DNA from 3 places in the Oricola indica genome. Region 2 is predicted to be linked to each of the others. Evidence: predicted binding sites of a transcription regulator. Region 2 holds the regulator's gene; each other region holds the start of a gene.
The links. Region 2 encodes LexA, which represses DNA repair genes until DNA is damaged. Its sites were predicted from a motif close to TGTTCNNNNTGTGTTCNG; they were not measured.
Positions count from the first base shown of each region.

Region 1: ACQK2M_RS19930 (glycosyl transferase family 2) is a predicted target of LexA. The motif match lies at 1,959-1,976, and genes of this name have one in related genera.
Region 3: ACQK2M_RS04680 (helicase-related protein) is a predicted target of LexA. The motif match lies at 2,183-2,200, and genes of this name have one in related genera.

Region 1 covers NZ_OZ245747.1:3,996,710-4,001,103, reverse strand. Annotated here, with positions in the region: gene ACQK2M_RS19940 (ribonuclease HII) at 1-564, opposite strand, end outside; gene ACQK2M_RS19935 (PA0069 family radical SAM protein) at 732-1,895, opposite strand; gene ACQK2M_RS19930 (glycosyl transferase family 2) at 2,038-2,565, shown strand; gene moaB (molybdenum cofactor biosynthesis protein B) at 2,562-3,119, opposite strand; gene ACQK2M_RS19920 (4-(cytidine 5'-diphospho)-2-C-methyl-D-erythritol kinase) at 3,116-4,015, opposite strand; gene ACQK2M_RS19915 (tetratricopeptide repeat protein) at 4,045-4,394, opposite strand, start outside.
Region 2 covers NZ_OZ245747.1:3,041,208-3,045,601, forward strand. Annotated here, with positions in the region: gene trpC (indole-3-glycerol phosphate synthase TrpC) at 1-204, shown strand, start outside; gene moaC (cyclic pyranopterin monophosphate synthase MoaC) at 206-703, shown strand; gene glp (gephyrin-like molybdotransferase Glp) at 700-1,914, shown strand; gene lexA (transcriptional repressor LexA) at 2,011-2,730, shown strand; gene ACQK2M_RS15240 (ComEC/Rec2 family competence protein) at 2,733-4,394, opposite strand, start outside.
Region 3 covers NZ_OZ245747.1:899,826-904,219, reverse strand. Annotated here, with positions in the region: gene argH (argininosuccinate lyase) at 1-1,062, opposite strand, end outside; gene tlpA (thiol:disulfide interchange protein TlpA) at 1,061-1,750, shown strand; gene ACQK2M_RS04680 (helicase-related protein) at 2,357-4,394, shown strand, end outside.

The DNA of each region.
Region 1 (4,394 bases), 960 kb from region 2:
GTATTGCGGATGGTATGCGCCGAGCCGCACCATCATCCGGTCGCGTATCACCTTGGCGATGATCGAGGCGGCGGCGATGGACAGTGACCGCCCGTCCCCCTTGATTACTGCGCGCGGCGGGGCGCGAAACGTCAGGCCGGGTGGAATGTCACGCCCGTCGAACAGCGCGCTGTCGGCCGTGAGCGCCAGGCTCGTGACAGCTGTATGCATCGCGGCGAGGCTCGCCCGCAGGATATTGCTCGCATCGATCGAACTTGAACAGCGGCTAGATACGCTGACCGCAAGGGCCTTCTGCATGATTTCGTCATACAGACGGTCTCGGTCGCGTGCGGTCAGTTTCTTGGAGTCGTTCAGCCCGTCCGGTACGTCCTCCGGGTCGAGGATGACCGCCGCCGCGACGACCGGCCCCGCCAACGGGCCTCGTCCGGCTTCGTCGGCGCCGGCCACATATCGGTGGCCATCGTTCCAGTAGGCTGTCTCGATTCGAAAATCCGGCACCGGCGGCAGGTCGATGCCATCGAGCGGAAGCAGGAGAGAACCGGGAGGCGTGTTCGTGGTGGTCATGGTGCGGCGACACATACCACGAAACTCTGTCACGCTCTCCCGATTCCCTTTGCCTTGACCCCGTTGTGCACTGGATCCGGGCGGGGTGGATCAGGCAGGCATCGGTTCGGGGTCACACTGTCGGGCGGGCCGGGGGATGGAGAGGGGACGTCGGCCCGACCGACAGATTACAGGAGACTGAGTTGCTCACTCTCCGGTTTCGGTGGCTCGAACAGGTCGGTGCGCAGTTTCAGGCGGGTGCTGTTCAGCCCGAGACGCTTGCTCGCCAGTTCGAAGCGGCGGGCGATCTGCCAGGCATAGGGGCCGGTCCCGCGCATGCGCTTTCCCCACTCGGCGTCGTAATCCTTGCCGCCGCGCATCGAGCGAATCAGCGACAGGACGTGCCGGTAACGTTCCGGGTAATGGCGCAACAGCCATTCCTTGAAGACGGGCGCCACTTCCAGCGGCAGGCGTAAAAGCACGTAGCCAGCCTCGCGCGCGCCCATACCGGCGACGGCATCCAGGATCTTCTCGATTTCATGGTCGTTGAGCCCCGGGATGATCGGCGCGAGCATCGCCGATGTGGGAATGCCCTGATCCGTGAGAATGCGGATCGCCTCTAGCCGCTTCGACGGTGTCGAAGCCCGAGGTTCCATCGTGCGCGCCAGCCTTCGATCCATGGTGGTCACCGAAAGCGCCACCTTGGCGAGGCCCTTTTCGGCCATCCGCGACAGTATGTCCGCGTCGCGGGTAACCAGATGCGACTTGGTGACGAGGCTGACGGGGTGATTGTGCCGCTCGAGGACCTCGAGGATGGAGCGCATGAGCATCCAGTCGCGCTCGATCGGCTGGTAGGGATCGGTGTTGGTGCCGATGGCGATCGATTTCACCTTGTAGCCCGGCTTCGTGATCTCCTTTTCCAGGAGCTTGGCCGCGTCCGGTTTGGCGAACAGTTTCGCCTCGAAATCGATGCCCGCCGACAACCCCATATAGGCATGGGTCGGCCGTGCGAAGCAGTAGACGCAGCCATGCTCGCAACCGCGATAGGGATTGATCGACCTGTCGAAGGAAATGTCCGGCGAGGTGTTGCGCGTGATGATCGTGCGCGCATGCTCGGTCTGCACTTCCGTCTTGAAGGGCGGCAAATCCTCGAAACTGTTCCAGCCATCGTCGAAGACGTTTCGGGAAAGGGGCTCGAACCGTCCCGACGGATTGACCGCGCTCGCCCGGCCGCGCGTCCGGTGCTCGTGTTCGCGCAATCCGGACCGCGCGATCAACCGATTCGCGTTGTCGGTGCCCTGTTCGGCCGAACCCGAAAATGCCGTCCTGTCTGCTGCTGCAATCACGTCCATCTCATGTCTCCCGGAGGGTCATGGAATCGCTTTGTTCGATGACTTTATTCCTATTCGCAAAAAGAGAACAATACAAGAACAAAATTCGGATCGCTTGCATTTCGGCCGCGACAGGTTCTAAGCAGGCGGCACTGGGGGAACGATGGTCACAATCCTTTTTTTCACGCACAATCAGGCACATCTGCTGGCGCATTCGCTGGCGCCTTTGGTGCATGACGCGATCGAGGGGCACATCTCGGAAGTGATCGTCGTCGATGCCGCATCGACCGATTCCACAGCGTCCATCGCGGATGCCGCCGGGTGCAACGCGGTCGAGGCGGGGACGCCTCTGCGTGACATCGTTTCCGGCGCACGCGGCGACTGGCTGATCGTGATCGAGCCGGGCGCCCGGCTGGCGGATGGATGGAACGGAGCCGTGATGGATCACATCATGCGGCCCGATGCTTCCGCCGCATGTTTCACGCCGGCGAAAGCCGGCAATTGGCTGTCGCGGGTGTTCTTCCCGATCACGGGCAGGCGCGGTCCGCTGTCACGTGGATTACTGATCTCGAAAACCCAGGCGCTGGCCAATCTTGCTGACGGGGCGGTAAACGCCGAGGATCTCGTGCGCGGTCTGGCGCTGCGGCCACTCAAGTCGGAAATCGCGATGCCGCCTAAGCCGAAAGCCTAGGCGGACTTTCCGCCGCCGCGCCGCAAGTGCTCGTCGAGGCGCGGCATGATCTCCACGAAATTGCAGGGCATGTGGCGATAGTCGAACTGCGGCTCCAGAATACCGTCCCAGGCGTCCTTGCACGCTCCCGGCGACCCCGGCAACACGAAGACGAAGGTCTGGTGCATCAGTCCGGCTGTCGCCCGCGACTGGATGGTGGATGTGCCGATCTTGTCGTAGGAGATACGGTGAAACAGGGCGGAAAATCCGTCCATGCGTTTCTCGAAAAGCGGTTCCAGCGCTTCCGGCGTCACGTCGCGGCCGGTGAAACCGGTCCCGCCCGTGGTGATGATCGCCTCGATATCAGGGCTGTAGGCCCAGTCCGAAACCTTGCCGGCTATCGTGTCGAGGTCGTCTGTGACAATGGCGCGGTCCACAAGGATGTGGCCGGCCTTTTCGATACGTGCCGCAAGCGTCGCTCCCGACTTGTCGTCCTCCAGAGACCGTGTGTCGGAAACCGTCAGTACGGCGATGCGCACCGGTATGAAGGGGCGGCTTTCGTCGATGCGGCTCATGCGCCTTCTCTCCCTGAGGGGCCAGTCCTGCCCGTCTTGATCCACCAATCCGGGTGGTCGCGCAAGAGACGTGACGCCGCATCGCGTGCTGTATCGCCGTCTGGATAGATTGCAAAACAGGTCGCTCCGGAGCCGGACATGCGCGCCAGAAGAGGGTCTGTCGCGTCCAGCGCAACAAGGCAGTCTCCAATGGCCGGCGTCAGCCGGACGGACGGCGCTTCGAGGTCGTTGCGTGTTTCGCGCGCGAGCCAATCCGCAAGACCATGCGGTCCGGACGCAATATTGGCTTGCGGAAGGGGAGCGTTGTCTTTGCGATCCAGCGCCTTGAAGACTGCCGGCGTGGATATGTGGCGGCGCGGATTGACGAGCAGGATGTCCAGCGCCGGCATGCCGGAAAGCGGCTCCAGGTCCTCACCGATTCCGCGTGCGACAAGGGGCATTGACGCCAGGCACATCGGCACGTCGGCCCCCAGGCGCACTGCGTGGTCCCTAATCGTTTGTTCGAGGTGATCCAGGCGCCACAAGGCCGACAGGGCGCGCAATGTCGCCGCCGCGTCGGCGGACCCTCCGCCGATACCGGAGCCGGTCGGCAGGTTCTTTTCCAGCCGCACATTGACGGATGGGGCCGCCATTCCGGCCTTGTCTGCGATGTCGCGCAGGAAATCGCGTGCCCGGATCACCAGATTGCTGGATGGATCCTCTCCGGCGAGCGCCGAGGCTTCCGAGCCCTCGACAACGAAACCGTCCTTTTCCGCAAGCGCAACCGCAATACGGTCGTGGATATCCGCGAAAACGGCGAGCGTTTCGATCAGGTGATAGCCGTCCGGGCGTTGGCCCGTAACGTGCAGGGCGAGATTGATCTTCGCCGGCGCGTCAATCCAGACTGGTTCACCCATGACGTCAGGCGGACAAGAGAATGGTGTTGTCAGCCGCCATTGCCGGTATTGGGAGAAGCGGCGGTCTTGCCCATCGCACCATCGTCGATACGACTCTCAGCGATCTGCGGTTCGCCGCCCGGCGTTTTGCTGGAGGCCAGTTTCGCTTCGATATGCGCGGCATCCGCGGGTTCGATCTCCATGCCGAGCGCCTGCTCCCACTGATAGGTGGCCTCCAGCTTCCGGCCGACGCGCCAATAGGCATCACCGAGGTGATCGTTGATCGTGGCGTCGCGGGGGCGCAGATCGGTTGCCTTTTCCAGTTCGGTGACCGCTTCCTCGAAGCGTCCGAGCCGGTAATAGACCCATCCGAGGGAGTCGACGATATAGCCGTCGCGCG
Region 2 (4,394 bases):
GAGCGGCTCGCCTCCATGGTCACCGGGGACAGGCTGCTCGTCGGCGAAAGCGGCATTGTCACGCATGAGGATTGCCTGCGCCTTGAGCGATCAGGCATCTCGGCCTTCCTGGTCGGCGAAAGCCTCATGCGCCAGGACGACGTCACCGCCGCGACACGGCTCCTGCTGACCGGCGAAGCCTGCGCTAAACGGAAATCAGCCTGAGATGGCCGAAAGGGAAGCCGGCTCGCTGACTCATCTGGGCGCTGACGGTGCGGCCAACATGGTCGATGTCGCCAGCAAGGACGACACGGTGCGCGAAGCCGTCGCCGAAGGCCATGTCAGCATGACCGCCGAGACACTGGATGCGATTCTTTCGGGCAACGCCAAGAAGGGCGATGTCGTCTCGGTGGCGCGGATCGCGGGGATCATGGCGGCCAAGAAGACGCATGAACTCATCCCGCTTTGCCACCCCCTCATGCTGTCCAAGGTTTCGGTCGAGATAGAACCGGACCCCGCCCTGCCCGGATTTCGCGTCGAGGCGCTGGCGCGGCTGACCGGCAAGACCGGCGTCGAGATGGAAGCACTGACCGCGGTCTCCGTCGCCTGCCTGACGATCTACGACATGGCGAAAGCCATCGACAAGGGCATGGAGATCGGACCTGTCCGGCTGGTCTCCAAGACCGGGGGCAAGTCGGGCGAATGGACCCGGAGCGCACCTTGAGTGGACCCTTGATTCCCGTCGCGGAGGCTCGTGAACGGCTGCTGGCGGATGCCGCGCCGCTCGGTAGCGAGACTGTCGCGCTGAACGACGCCCACGGGCGCGTTCTTGCGGCCGACATCACGGCGCGTCGCACCCAGCCGCCGCAGGCCGTTTCCGCCATGGATGGCTATGCGGTGCGCGCTTCCGATATCGCGAATTCACCTGCCGATCTCGACCTGATCGGCGAAGCGGCTGCAGGTCATCCCTTTGAAGGCAAGGTCGGTGCGGGCCAGACCGTGCGGATCTTCACCGGAAGCGTCGTGCCCGGCGGCGCCGACACGGTGATGTTGCAGGAAAACGCGACCGTTCTCGCCGATGGCCGTATCCGCTCGAACCAGAGCGAACCGGCAGGACGCCATATTCGCGCCGCCGGCCTCGACTTCAAGCAGGGGCAATCCGTGCTTCCGGCCGGAAAGATGATCGATACCGGGGCGCTTTGCCTCGCGGCGGCGGCCAATCATCCTGAATTGCCTGTCATTCGAAAACCGCGCGTTGGCATTCTCGCGACCGGCGATGAATTGCTGCTGCCCGGCTCAGTGCCCGGTCCGGGCCAGATCATCGCATCGAACTCATACGGCGTCGCGGCGCTTGCGCGCGAAGCCGGCGGCGATGCCATCGATCTCGGCATCGTCGCGGATCGGGAAGCGGATCTTGCCGACAGGCTGGACCGCGCGGTCGCCGATGAGCTCGATATACTGGTGACCCTTGGCGGCGCATCTGTCGGCGATCATGACCTCGTCCAGAAGGTATTCGTCGCACGCGGGATGGAACTCGACTTCTGGCGGATCGCCATGCGCCCGGGCAAGCCGCTGATGTTCGGCCGTCTCGGTGACATGCGCATTCTCGGCCTGCCGGGCAATCCTGTCTCGGCAATGGTCTGCGCCATCCTGTTTCTCCGGCCGCTTCTCGAAAAGCTCGGAGGGCGGAATTTCGCGCAACGGCGCGTGCCGGCGGTTCTCGATGCGCCGATGCGCGAGAACGACCGCCGCGAGGATTATGTGCGCGCGGCGACATACCGCGCCGAATCAGGTGAACTCCACGTCACCCCCTTCCCCGTTCAGGATTCCTCGATGATCAGCACTTTTGCGCGCTCCGACGCGCTGATCATACGACCGCCGCACGCGGCTTCGGCGGCCATTGGCGACACGGTGGAAATATTGGAGCTTAAATAGCCCGGCGCTTAAACGATTGTTAAACGCTTGCAGAACACATATGGAACAGATAATGTCCGTTCTGTGTTTGTTTATATTTGATTCTGCGAGGGCGCGATGCTGACACGCAAACAACTCGATCTCCTGATGTTCATCAATGAGCGTCTGAAGGAGTCCGGCGTGCCGCCATCCTTCGACGAAATGAAGGAAGCGCTGAACCTCGCCTCGAAGTCCGGAATTCACCGCCTGATCACCGCGCTGGAAGAGCGCGGGTTTATTCGCAGGCTTCCGAATCGCGCTCGTGCTCTGGAGGTAATCCGGCTGCCCGACAGCCTGACGCCCGGCGCGGGTCAACGGCGTGGTTTTTCGCCCAGTGTCATCCAGGGAAGTCTTGGGAGACCAGCGCCGGAACCGAAGCCGGCTCCGCGACCCGTCAAAGCAAATGATGCGGACGGCCCGATCCCGATCCCCGTCATGGGCAAGATCGCGGCCGGCGTGCCGATTTCCGCCATCGAACACCAGACGCGCTCGATTTCGCTTCCGCCGGACATGATTGGCGCAGGCGAGCATTACGCGCTTGAGGTCGAGGGCGATTCGATGATCGAGGCCGGTATCTTCAGCGGCGATACGGCGATCATCAAGAAGAGCGATACCGCCAATGCGGGCGACATAATCGTGGCACTCGTGGACGACGAGGAAGCGACGCTGAAACGTTTCCGCCGCAAGGGCGCCTCGATCGCGCTCGAAGCGGCGAATCCGGCCTACGAGACCCGTATCTTCGGACCCGACCGCGTTCGCGTGCAGGGTCGGCTCGTCGGTCTCATTCGCCGCTACTGACGCTATCGCCGATCGGCAAGGTCGCGTGCGGCACGCGAATAGCGGCGGTGATCCAGCCATGGCCTGACGGGTCCTGGAAGCGCATGCGTGATCTTGACTTGGCCACCGGGCGCGAGACGGATTTCAGCCGTTCCATTCAAGGCCAGCGTTTGCGCGGAAAGAACGGGCGTGCCGTCGGCGCAGGTTTTTGGCGACGGCGCCTTGGCGAAGATCACCAGATCGTATTCGCGGCATAGCGTTTCGAGGCTCGAACCGGACATCCTCAAGTCTTCGAAGGCCGCCGATACATAGCCAATTCGCGCGGGCGCACGCGCATTGCCGGCCTGTGCGCTGCAGATCGTCTTATCGCATGTCATGACCGCAGACTCGTCGGGTTTGATGAAATCGGTCGCCCGATAGGCCTGCTGCCACAACTCCATCGTGAAAGCGTTCGGACGTTCCCGATTGGTATGCAGGCGGACGGCATCTGCCTGCGCCTGGATCAACGCAAACTGGCGACCGTCTTCGGACATGACAGCGACCGGAGGCGACGTAGCGGACCAGACGATGAACCCTGCCCCGAAGAACGGCAGCGACAGCCATCGCAGGCGGGTCGTCAGCAGGCACAGTATCACAAGTCCCAATGACAGCAGTCCAAGCGCCGCGGCCGGCATCTGTCCGGTCGCAAGCGGCGGATGCATAGCCGCGACACGTTCGGCGATGGCGATTACCAGCCCCACCGCCCATGCCATCGCCTTGAAGAGGTAGACATGCAGGCCGAACGGCATGACGACCATGGCGGCGACCGCAAGCGGCATGACCAGGATTGTCACGACGGGCATGGCGGCCAGATTTGCGAGCAAGCCATAGGGCGCGACCCGCCCGAAATGATAGGATGCGAACAGTCCAGTCGCGGCCCCGGCGACCAGCGATGTCACGGCTATTCCGAACGCATAGCGCGACAGGGTGACAAGACCGGCGATGAACGGTCCCCTCTCCGTTCGTTCCGTTTGCCGCCTCTCGCGCCTGTTGGTCCAATCCTGCCAGCCGCCATAGACAGCAATCAGCGCTGCGGTTGCGGCAAACGACATCTGGAACCCGGGACCCGTCACCTCATGCGGTGCGATTGCCATGACAAGCAGGCCCGCCAGTGCCAGATTGCGCATGGTCACGGCGTTCCGGTCGAATGTCAGCGCCAACAGCATGATGGCGAGCATTGCGAAAGAGCGTTGGGTGGCGACGCCGGCGCCTGCGAGGAACAGGTAGAACCCCGTAGCGGCAAGCGCACCGGCTGCCGCATATTTCTTCACGGGGCGGCGTGCCGACCACTCGGGAGCGAAGGCGAACCCGAGCCGCAGCGTCGCCATCACCGTTGCCGCGACAAGCGCCATGTGGAGGCCGGAAATCGACAGGATGTGAGCCAGCCCGGAGACGCGGAGCGCTTCGGTCACGCTTTCCGGAATACCGGACTTGTTTCCCGTCACAAGAGCCGCGGCGACGGCGCCTTCCCGTCCCGGTGCGGATCGCTGGATCTCCCGGCTGATCGCAAGGCGCGCACGCTCGACAGCCGTTGCGAGGCTTTTCATGCCCCATGATTGCGCCGGTATTTCAATCGGATCAGGATGGCCGAGAAAGAAGCCGTTGGCGCCGAGGCCGTCGTAAAAGGCATGGAAACCGAAATCGTA
Region 3 (4,394 bases), 2.1 Mb from region 2:
CATGCCGGTCATCGCGGCCAGCGCCAGTTCCAGCGCCTCCGCCGCGTCGAACACGGCTTCCTTGTCTTCCTGCATGTCCTTCGAATAGGCGAGCGGCAGGCCCTTCATCACCGTCAGAAGCGACACGAGGTCGCCATTGATGCGCCCGGTCTTGGCGCGCACCAGCTCGGCGGCGTCGGGATTCTTCTTCTGCGGCATGATGGACGAGCCGGTCGAGAACGCATCCGACAGCGTGACGAAGCCGAATTGCGGCGTCGACCAGATCACGATTTCCTCGGCGAAGCGCGAAAGATGCGTGGCGCAGATCGAGGCGGCGGCCATGTATTCCAGCGCGAAATCGCGGTCGGACACCGTGTCGATGGAATTGCGCGTCGGCGCGGCAAAGCCGAGCGCCTTCGCCGTCTGGTGACGGTCGATGGGAAAGCCAGTGCCGGCCAGCGCCGCCGCGCCAAGCGGACACTCGTTCATGCGTTCGAGGCAATCCGCCATCCGCGACCGGTCGCGCGAGAACATCTCGACATAGGCCATCAGGTGATGGCCGAAGGTGACCGGCTGCGCCGTCTGGAGATGGGTGAAGCCCGGCATCACGGTCGCGCGGTGTTCCTCGGCGCGGGTCAAAAGCGTCTCGACAAGGCTCTTGAGAAGCCCGGCCGCCTTTTCGGCCTCGCCGCGCACCCACATGCGAAAATCGAGCGCGACCTGGTCGTTGCGGGACCGCGCGGTGTGCAACCGCCCGGCCGTCGGACCGATCAGCTCGGACAGGCGGGCCTCGATATTCATGTGGATGTCTTCGAGCTTGCGCGAGAAGGCGAATTCGCCGGACTCGATCTCTGACCGGATCGTGTTCAGGCCGTGAACGATCTTGTCGCGATCCTCCGCCGAAATTATGTGACAGTCGGCGAGCATGGTGGCATGCGCGATCGATCCGTCGATATCCTGGGCGTAGAGCTTGCGGTCGTAACCGATGGAGGCGTTGATCTCCTCCATGATTGCCGCCGGGCCGGACGCGAAACGTCCGCCCCACATCTGATTGGAAGCGCTTTTTTTGGTATCGTCGGACATGAACGAAAAAATCCCGGAAACGAGTGACGGAAAGTCGGCGGAGAGCCGTCCCTCCATCCTGAAAATCGCGGCAATCGCGGTCGCGATAGGGGCGATCGCCGGCGCGGGCGGGATATACGCCACCGGAATGCTCTCTGGCAATGCCGGCGGGACCGGGACGGCCTGTGCCGCCGCGATCGAGACCGGCGCATCGCTGAAACCGCTCCTGACCGGCGAGGTCGCGGCAATGGCGCCGCGAACGCAGGCCAACGATCTTTCCGGGCTGACATTCAATGACGGAGACGGCAACGCGATCACGCTCGCCGATACGGGCGGCAAGCCCCGCCTCGTCAATCTCTGGGCGACGTGGTGCGCGCCATGCCGCGCCGAGATGCCGGCGCTCGACGCATTGCAGGCCGAGAAGGGCGGCGATGATTTCGAGGTCGTGGCGATATCCGTCGATGGCGGTGACGACGCCAAGCCGCGCGCCTTCTTCGAGGAGATCGGCATCGAGACGCTCGGCTTCTACCACGATCCGACCATCGGGGCCTTCAATACGATGAAAAAGGAAGGTCTCGCCTTCGGATTGCCGGTCACGGTGCTGGTCGATTCGCAAAATTGCGTCGTCGCCAACATGAACGGCCCGGCCGAATGGGCGAGCGAAGACGCCTATCGCCTGATCGACGCCGTTAAGGCAAAAAGCGAATGATCGGGCCGCGCCGAACCGCCAAAGGTTAACAGCAGGCGACACAAGCACCCCGCCTCGCCGCGATGAATCGTTAAAGTTGTGCCCATCGCGACAGCGGACACGCTATATGTGGTGAGAACAAAACGGGAAATCATCGGAAACAGCGATTCGTCGCCGATTCGTTCCGCCTCGGTTCCGTTTCTTAACGGAAACTTACCGGGAGGTTAACCCGCATGGTTAACAAGACATGAAGAAAGTCGATTAAATTCAATTCGTTAACGAGCATCGCAATTGGCGGCACAGGGGCTTTCGCCAAGTGTTAACAAACCGGACCGGAACACCTCGAATGACTCACGCAATGATTCACGTACTGGTAGGGACGGGTCACTGCGCCACCACATCTGGTAGGGAACAAAGCTGCAACCTATGACAGTCACCGATTCGTCGCCGATTCGTTCCAGACTCGTTCTGGTTGTTAATTTCCACAACCCTGGAGCGGTAGAACCCATGCATTTTCGCGTGATTTTCGCCCTGTAATTGCCGAAACGGCGTGCTAAACGCGGAGTCAGCTCTCCGGGACGCTCATCAGCGCCGGAATCCCCGGACTCGAACTTCAAGACAGAGTCAATGCCTCCCGATTTTTTTGACGGCCATACGGTCAAGGCGGTACTCGGCCCCACCAATACCGGCAAGACCCACTACGCCATCGAGCGCATGGTCGCCCATTCGAGCGGCGTCATCGGTCTGCCGTTGCGCCTGCTCGCACGCGAGGTCTATGGCCGCGTCGCCCAGAAGGTCGGGGCGGGCCAGGTCGCGCTGATCACCGGCGAGGAAAAGATCGTGCCGCCCAAGGCGCGTTACTCGGTCTGCACCGTCGAGGCGATGCCGTCGCAGACCGACGTGGCCTTCGTCGCCATCGACGAGGTTCAGCTGGCCGGCGATCTCGAACGGGGTCACATCTTCACCGACCGCATCCTCAACCTGCGCGGCCGCGAGGAAACGCTGCTGCTCGGCGCGGGAACCATGACCGGCATCCTGCGCGCCCTGATACCCGGCATCGATATCGTTTCGCGCCCGCGCCTGTCCCACCTCGCCTATGCGGGCTCGAAGAAGATCACGCGTCTTCCCCGCCGTTCGGCGATCGTCGCCTTCTCCGCCGACGAGGTCTACGCCATCGCCGAACTGATCCGCCGCCAGCGCGGCGGTGCGGCGGTCGTGATGGGCGCGCTGAGCCCGCGCACGCGCAACGCCCAGGTCGAACTCTACCAGAATGGCGACGTGGAATACCTCGTCGCCACAGACGCCATCGGCATGGGCCTCAACCTGGATGTCGACCATGTCGCCTTCGCACAATTGCGCAAATTCGACGGCTATGCGTTTCGCGATCTGAACCCCGCCGAGATGGGCCAGATCGCCGGCCGCGCCGGCCGCCACATGCGCGACGGCACATTCGGCGTGTCGGGCCACGCCCACCCGCTCGACGACGAGACGGTGAAGCGCATCGAGGGCCACGAGTTCGACCCCGTGAAGGTCCTGCAGTGGCGCTCGCGCGAACTGGACTTCGGGTCGATCGCCGATTTGCTCCGCTCGCTGGAAGTGCCGCCGGAGACACCTGGCCTGACCAAGGCGCTGCCGGCGGTCGATCAGCGGGCGCTCGACTTCCTGTCGCGCGACGCGACCGTCGCCGACACATGCCGGGGCCGCGACGAGGTCTCGCTTTTGTGGGACGCCTGCGTCCTGCCCGACTATCGCAAGATCGCGCCGGCCCAGCATGCCGATATCATTTCACAGATTTTCCTCGATTTGGTCCGGCGCGGCCATGTCGACGAGGACTATATGGCCGAGCAGGTGCTTCGCGCCGACCGCGCCGACGGCGAGATCGACACGCTGTCGGCGCGAATCGCGCAAATCCGCACCTGGACCTATGTCGCCAACAGGCCCGGATGGCTTGCCGATCCGCTACACTGGCAGGAAAAGACGCGCGCCATCGAGGACAAGCTGTCCGACGCGTTGCATGACAGGTTGACGAAACGCTTCGTAGACCGCAGGACATCCGTGCTCATGAAGCGGTTGCGAGAGAACGTGACAATGGAAGCAGAAATAAGCCCTAGCGGCGATGTAACTGTCGAAGGCCATCATATCGGCCAACTGGACGGATTCCGTTTTTCAGCGGACAAATCCGCCGAGGGCGAGGATGCGAAGGCCGTCAAGGCAGCCGCCGCGAAGGCGCTCGCAACCGAGTTCGAGGCGCGCGCCGATCGCTTTGCCGCGGCGGGCAATTCCGATTTCGCCCTCGGTTCCGATGGCGTGCTGCGCTGGCTCGGCCAGCCGGTCGGAACGCTGACGTCGGGCGAGGAATGGCTGAAGCCCCGCCTCGTCTTGCTGGCCGACGAACAATTGACCGGCCCGGCGCGCGACAAGGTCGCCGCCCGCGCCGAGCGTTTCGTCGGACATCACATCGAGACGCATCTGAAGCCGCTGGTCGATCTCGGCCGCGCTGACGAACTGTCCGGGATCGCGCGCGGCATCGGGTTCCGCCTGATCGAGAATTACGGCATCGTTCCGCGCCGCGAGATCGCCGACGAGATCAAATCGCTCGACCAGGACGGCCGCGCCGCGCTGCGCCGCTATGGCGCGCGTTTCGGATTCTACCACATCTTCGTTC